2 regions of the Lactococcus sp. AK05 genome follow, and region 1 is predicted to be linked to the other one. Evidence: predicted binding sites of a transcription regulator. Region 1 holds the regulator's gene; the other holds the start of a gene.
What was found. The regulator HrcA, encoded in region 1, represses chaperone genes, less so after heat shock. The targets are predictions, from matches to a motif close to TTAGCACTCNNNNNNNNNGAGTGCTAA.
Positions count from the first base shown of each region.

Region 1 (3,978 bases):
AGTTTTGAGGATGGAAAATTCACCATTGGAAAAGTCGGAGACATGTCTTATCGAGAAATAGGGAGTGAAAAGTTAGCTAAAAAATGAAAAGAAGAATAATATTTAGTTTAATCGTGCTTGTTCTTTTAATCATTGGCGCTTTAGGATTTATTTTAATCACCAATGATAAGTCAAATTCAACAAACGAATCAGCTAAAAAAACAAGTATTTCGTCATCTAAAGAGGTGGCAAAGAAAAAAGATTTACCTGACGCTAAACAATCAGATTGGGATTTAGTATTGGTGAGTCGAAAATCACCTAAAGATGAAATGAACCCAACACTGGCAACCGTAAATGGGATTCAAGTTGATCAAAGGATAGCATCAGCGGTTCAACAATTTTTAGCAGCAGCCCAACAAATATCACCAGCTGAACATTTAATCTCAGGTTATCGGTCAGTCTCATATCAAGAAGGGCTTTATCAATCTTATGTCCAAGCAGAAATGAATGGTCAAGGAACAGTAAATTCTAGTGGAAATCCAATTTCAGAAGAAGAAGCGATAAAAAATGTGCAAACTTATTCTCAGCCACCAAGAAGTTCAGAGCATCAAACAGGATTAGCGATTGATATGAGTAATATTGATAGCCTGAATGAGAGTCAATATGCAAAACAAGTTGCAGCAATTGCTCCCAAATATGGATTTGTTCTTCGTTTTCCAGAAGGGAAAAAGGCAGAGACAGGAATTGGCTATGAAGACTGGCATTTTAGATATGTTGGTTTAGAAAATGCTAAATATATGACCGAACACAATCTTACTTTAGAAGAATATCTAAAACTATTACCAGCATAAAGGAAATGAATTCATGCTAAACCGAACCAGACTTCTACTCTATGTTAATGTTGCTCTATTTATTTACAGTGTCTCGGAAATGATTAAAGTTCTCCTTGTTCATAATAATTTCTTTAGTCAATTTTTTAATAACTTATCGACAAATATAAAAACATTAACGACTAAAATTTCGTCAACAATTACGAGTTGGCAAAGTTTAATCTATTTATTGATTTTTGCTTTATTAATCTTTCTATTATTGAAATTTTGGCGTTTTACTTTTATACTTTTAGAAATTATTTCGGCACTTTTGATTATAGATTATGCCATACTTTTCATTCAACATGAAGTAAAGTATGAAAGCCTCTTTGTCATTGCTGTAATGGTAATTACAGTCATGAATATTTGGCAAACATCCAAAGATTCCAATCTTTTATAAATCAAATTAGCACTCTAATAAAAAGAGTGCTAATTTTTATGTCTTTTTGCTTGACAAGGTATAAACAAAGGGTTATAATAAATTTGTTAGCACTTAGAGATGAAGAGTGCTAAAACAGAAAAAAGCTTGTAGATACTAAACAGAAGTCAAAAGCTCAAGAAATTTTAGAGCTTGCGAAAGAAGTTTTGCAAAACTTCCTATCTGTGGAGAAAGGAGTAGCCATGATTACAGAACGTCAAAGACAAATTTTAAATTTGATTGTTTCTCTTTATGCCAAAGAGCATACGCCAATCGGTTCAAAGTCGCTCCTTGATAGTATTCAAGCTTCTAGCGCTACAATCCGAAACGACATGAAAGTTTTGGAAAAACTAGGCTTGATTCAAAAAGAACACACCTCAAGTGGACGTGTTCCAAGTGTTTCAGGTTATAAGTATTTTGTAGAAAATGTCATCCAGTTAGATGAATTTAGTCAAAATGACTTATTTAAAGTGATGAAAGCTTTTGATGGTGATTTTTATCGCCTATCTGACCTGTTTAAAACAGCAGCTAAAAGTTTATCAGAACTCACTGGTTTGACAAGCTTTGTTCTTAATGCTCCTCAACGTGACCAACAATTAGTTTCATTTGAAATGGTCATGCTGGATAGTCATTCAGTACTTTCAGTTATAACATTAGGGACTGGTGAAGTAAGAACAAATCAATTTATTCTTCCAAAATCGATGACCGAAGCTGATTTAGCAGTCTTTAGTAATCTAGTTAAAGAACGTCTGGTTGGTAAAAAAGTGATTGATATTCACTATACTTTACGAACAGAGATTCCCCAGATTGTTCAGCGTTATTTCAAAGTTACGAGTGAAGTTCTCCAACTCTTTGAATCAATTTTTGATGATTTGTTCAAAGAACGGCTGACCGTCGCTGGGCGTAAAAATATCTTTGATTATGCAACTGACAATCTTGCAGAATTATATAAACTCTTTAGCGATGATGAACGGATGCTTCATGAAATTCGCGAAATCACTAATAACGATGAAATGCGTGCCGTTAAATTTGACAATGACGAAAAATACATGAAAAATTTAACGATTATTTCGCAAAAATTTGTTATTCCATATCGCGGTTTTGGTACTCTAACAGTCGTTGGACCTGTAGAAATGGATTATCAAAGGACGTTATCAGTTCTTGACTTAGTTGCTAAAGTTTTAACTATGAAGCTGAGTGACTATTATCGTTATCTTGATGGTAACCATTATGAAATTAGTAAATGATAAAAAAGTTATTTAAAAAAGGAGGGCCTATGTCCGAAGAAACTAAAGAAGAAATCAAAAATGAAAAAGTTGATGAAGAAGTGACTGAGGAGTTAACAGAGGAAGCACTTGAGGATATTGTTGAAGAAGAAATTAACGAACTTGATGAAGCACAAAAGTTAGCGACTGAGTGGGAAAATAAATTCCTTCGCGTTTCTGCAGAAATGCAAAACGTACAACGTCGTGGAAATGAAGAACGTTTGCAACTTATCAAATATCGTTCACAAGATTTAGCAAAAAAAATCTTATCTTCACTAGATAATCTTGAACGTGCACTTGCTGTTGAAGGATTAACGGATGATGTTAAAAAAGGCCTTGAAATGGTCCAAGAAAGCTTGATTTCAGCGCTTAAAGAAGAAGGCGTTGAAGAAGTTTCTTATGAAAGCTTCGACCATAATCTTCACATGGCTGTTCAAACTGTCCCAGCTGATGATGAACATCCAGCTGACAGCATCGTGCAAGTTTTCCAAAAAGGTTACCAACTTCACGAACGTTTACTTCGTCCAGCAATGGTTGTCGTAGCACAGTAAATTAAAAAATAAATTGACCGCAAAGTCTTTAAACTATTCATAAGTAATAAGAAATAAAGGAGATTTAATAATATGTCTAAAATTATCGGTATTGACCTTGGTACAACAAACTCAGCAGTAGCAGTTCTTGAAGGAACTGAATCAAAAATTATTCCAAATCCAGAAGGAAATCGTACAACACCTTCAGTTGTAGCTTTCAAAAATGGTGAAATCATTGTCGGTGACGCTGCAAAACGTCAAGCGGTAACTAACCCAGAAACAATTATTTCTATTAAATCAAAAATGGGAACATCTGAAAAAGTTTCTGCAAATGGTAAAGAATACACACCACAAGAAATTTCAGCAATGATTCTTCAAAACTTGAAAGCTACAGCAGAAGCTTATCTTGGAGAAAAAGTAGAAAAAGCAGTTATCACTGTACCTGCATACTTCAATGATGCTCAACGTCAAGCAACTAAAGATGCTGGTAAAATTGCTGGTCTTGAAGTAGAACGTATCGTTAACGAACCAACAGCAGCAGCTCTTGCTTATGGTCTTGATAAAACAGATAAAGATGAAAAGATTCTTGTATTTGACCTTGGTGGTGGTACATTCGACGTTTCAATTCTTGAACTTGGTGATGGTGTCTTTGATGTTCTTGCAACTGCTGGTAACAACAAACTCGGTGGTGATGATTTTGACCAAAAAATCATTGACTGGATGGTTGCCGAATTCAAGAAAGAAAACGGAATTGACCTTGCCCAAGATAAAATGGCTTTGCAACGTTTGAAAGATGCCGCTGAAAAAGCGAAAAAAGACCTTTCAGGTGTAACAACTACTCAAATCAGCTTGCCATTCATCACAGCTGGTGCTGCTGGCCCTCTTCACTTGGAAATGGCTTTGACTCGTGCTAAATT
Region 1 is NZ_JBFTEI010000001.1:544,326-548,303, forward strand. Features, by position in the region: gene AB6B24_RS02645 (histidine phosphatase family protein) at 1-87, shown strand, start outside; gene AB6B24_RS02650 (D-alanyl-D-alanine carboxypeptidase family protein) at 84-830, shown strand; gene AB6B24_RS02655 (hypothetical protein) at 844-1,248, shown strand; gene hrcA (heat-inducible transcriptional repressor HrcA) at 1,470-2,513, shown strand; gene grpE (nucleotide exchange factor GrpE) at 2,543-3,082, shown strand; gene dnaK (molecular chaperone DnaK) at 3,155-3,978, shown strand, end outside.

Region 2 (3,978 bases), on a different contig from region 1:
AGCTGTTTTATGCCAAAGCAGAAGATTTTGAAAAAAAGGGAGTAAAGATATTAACAGAAACAGAAGTTTCAGAAATCGACTTTACTAATAAAATGATTTATGCCAAGTCAAAAACTAGAGAAAAGATTACAGAAAGTTATGATAAACTCGTTCTGGCAACAGGTTCACGTCCAATTATTCCTAACTTGCCAGGAAAAGATCTTAAAGGCATTCATTTTTTAAAACTTTTTCAAGAAGGGCAAGCCATTGACGAAGAGTTTGCTAAGAATGATGTGAAACGGATTGCTGTGATTGGTGCTGGTTATATTGGGACAGAAATTGCTGAAGCTGCCAAACGTCGTGGAAAAGAAGTTCTACTTTTTGATGCAGAAAGTACTTCACTTGCTTCATATTATGATGAAGAGTTTGCTAAAGGAATGGATGAAAATCTTGCCCAACATGGAATTGAACTCCATTTTGGGGAATTGGCTCAAGAGTTTAAGGCAAATGAAAAAGGTCATGTATCACAGATTGTAACTAATAAATCAACTTATGATGTTGACCTCGTTATTAATTGTATTGGATTTACAGCCAATAGTGCATTGGCTGGTGAACATTTAGAAACCTTTAAAAATGGAGCAATCAAAGTGGATAAACATCAACAAAGTAGTGACCCAGATGTTTATGCTGTAGGAGATGTTGCCACAATCTATTCTAATGCTTTACAAGACTTCACCTACATTGCCCTTGCCTCAAACGCTGTTCGCTCAGGGATTGTTGCTGGTCATAATATTGGAGGAAAATCAATAGAGTCTGTTGGTGTACAAGGTTCTAATGGAATCTCTATTTTTGGTTACAATATGACTTCTACGGGCTTGTCGGTTAAAGCTGCGAAAAAAATCGGCCTAGAAGTTTCATTTAGTGATTTTGAAGATAAGCAAAAAGCATGGTTCCTTCATGAAAATAATGATAGTGTGAAAATTCGTATCGTTTATGAAACAAAAAGTCGCAGAATTATTGGTGCTCAACTTGCTAGCAAGAGTGAAATAATTGCAGGAAATATTAATATGTTTAGTTTAGCTATTCAAGAAAAGAAAACGATTGATGAATTAGCCTTACTTGATTTATTCTTCTTACCACACTTCAATAGTCCATATAATTACATGACTGTTGCAGCTTTAAATGCAAAATAAACCATAAAAATCTATCAATTGATAGATTTTTTATTTTTTTTGTGACAAATGTCCTAACTTTACGTATAAAAAGTTAGGAGGATTTTATTATGAATAAAACCATGTTAATTGGACGCTTAACCAGTGCGCCAGAAATTTCAAAAACAACAAATGATAAATCATATGTCCGTGTGACCTTAGCAGTCAATCGCCGTTTCAAAAATGAAAAAGGAGAACGAGAGGCAGATTTTATTTCAATTATTATTTGGGGAAAATCTGCAGAAACTTTAGTTTCTTACGCAAAAAAAGGAAGTCTTATTTCAATTGAAGGAGAAATTAGAACTAGAAATTATACGGATAAGCAAAATCAAAAACATTATGTCACAGAAATCTTAGGACTGAGTTATGATTTACTTGAAAGTAGGGCAACAATCGCTTTACGAGAAAGCGCTATAAAGACTGAAGAAACCTTACTTGATGCGGAAGAACTCCCTTTCTAATTTATTTCATAAAATCTAAATGTTTTCTCTTGACTAAATCTGACCATTGAGATAAAATAAGAATATGTTAGCACTCGTTTAATAAGAGTGCTAAAAAATAAAAAATGGAGGAAAATATAATGTTGAAACCTTTAGAGAATCGCGTAGTTTTACGTGTAAAAGAAGAAGAGGAAAAATCAATGGGTGGAATTGTGTTAACAAGCGCTTCCCAAGAAAAACCTCAAACAGCTGAAGTTGTTGCCGTCGGTGAAGGGAAAACAAATCATCATGGAACACTGATTTCTCCACTCGTAAAAGTAGGGGACACAGTAATTTTTGAAAAATTTGCTGGAACGACCGTAAAAATGGATGGTGAGGAATTCTTGATTCTCAAAGATTCAGACCTTCTTGCAATTGTAGAGTAAAATTATAAAAGCAATCATTTTTTTGGTTGTCTTTTGTCTATCTTAAAATCTATAAAATTAAAAATATATTCTTAAAAAGGAGCTAAAATGTCAAAAGATATTAAATTTTCAAGTGATGCTAGAACAGCGATGATGCGTGGGATTGATATTCTTGCTGATACAGTAAAAACAACCCTTGGACCAAAAGGTCGCAATGTTGTTCTTGAAAAATCATATGGATCACCTTTAATTACAAACGATGGTGTAACGATTGCCAAAGAGATTGAACTTGAAGATCATTTTGAAAATATGGGAGCTAAACTTGTTTCAGAAGTTGCTTCAAAAACAAATGATATCGCAGGTGACGGTACAACAACAGCGACAGTTTTGACACAAGCTATCGTTCGTGAAGGTTTAAAAAATGTTACCGCAGGTGCAAATCCAGTTGGTATTCGCCGAGGAATTGAACTTGCTGCTGAAACAGCTGTTTCGTCAATTAAAGAGATGGCAATTCCTGTCCACGATAAATCAGCAATTGCGCAAGTAGCTACCGTTTCATCACGTAGTGAAAAAGTGGGTGAGTATATTTCTGATGCAATGGAACGTGTAGGTTCTGACGGGGTTATCACCATTGAAGAATCAAAAGGGATGCAAACTGAACTCGATGTTGTTGAAGGAATGCAATTTGACCGTGGATATTTGAGTCAATATATGGTTTCTAATACAGAAAAAATGGTTGCTGAATTAGATAATCCTTATATTCTTATTACCGACAAAAAAATCTCAAACATTCAAGAAATTTTACCGCTCCTTGAACAAATCTTGAAAACAAATCGTCCACTTCTTATTGTAGCTGATGATGTTGATGGAGAAGCATTGCCAACGCTTGTTCTTAATAAGATTAAAGGTGTCTTCAATGTTGTAGCTGTAAAAGCACCAGGATTTGGTGATCGTCGTAAAGCTCAATTGGAAGATTTGGCTATCTTGACAGGTGGTACAGTAATTACTGAAGAACTTGGTCTTGATCTTAAAGATGCTACTCTTGAAGCTTTAGGACAAGCAGCTAAAGCAACTGTGGATAAAGACCACACAACAATTGTTGAAGGTGCTGGTTCTGCTGATGCTATTTCTGATCGTGTAGCTATTATTAAAGCGCAAATTGAAAAAACAACTTCTGATTTTGACCGTGAAAAATTACAAGAACGTCTTGCAAAATTAGCTGGTGGTGTTGCAGTTGTTAAAGTTGGTGCTGCAACTGAAACAGAGCTCAAAGCAATGAAACTCTTGATTGAAGATGCACTTAATGCAACACGTGCAGCCGTTGAGGAAGGTATTGTTTCTGGTGGTGGTACAGCACTTGTTAATGCTATTGCTGCTTTGGATAAACTTTCAGAAGAAGGAGATATTCAAACAGGTATTAACATTGTTCGCCGTGCTCTTGAAGAACCAGTTCGTCAAATTGCTGCCAATGCAGGATATGAAGGTTCAGTTATCATTGATAAACTTCGTTCAGAAGAAGTAGGTACAGGATTCAATGCTGCAACTGGTCAATGGGTTAATATGATTGAAGAAGGGATTGTTGACCCCGCAAAAGTAACTCGTTCAGCTTTGCAAAACGCGGCTTCTGTTGCTGGTTTAATTTTGACTACTGAAGCAGTAGTTGCTAATAAGCCAGAACCAGCTGCTCCAGCTATGCCTCCAATGGACCCTAGCATGGGAATGGGTGGTATGATGTAATAAAAAAAGAACCCTTAGGGTTCTTTTTTTATTTGCTGTTGAGTAACTAAATATCGTAAAGTTGACTAGCATGTTCGTGACTAGTATCAAGGATCTTCAGGTCCTTTTTGGTATCGACATCATGTTGCTGTAAGTAACCATCCATAGTAAGATGAGCAAGTTCTTTGATATTATTATTTAAACTCAAGTGCCCTAGAAAGATTCGTT
Region 2 is NZ_JBFTEI010000002.1:103,179-107,156, reverse strand. Features, by position in the region: gene nox (H2O-forming NADH oxidase) at 1-1,172, shown strand, start outside; gene AB6B24_RS05065 (single-stranded DNA-binding protein) at 1,262-1,651, shown strand; gene groES (co-chaperone GroES) at 1,771-2,055, shown strand; gene groL (chaperonin GroEL) at 2,143-3,771, shown strand; gene AB6B24_RS05050 (MBL fold metallo-hydrolase) at 3,818-3,978, opposite strand, start outside.
Region 2: a site for HrcA is predicted at 1,719-1,745, ahead of groES (co-chaperone GroES). Genes of this name have one in related genera too.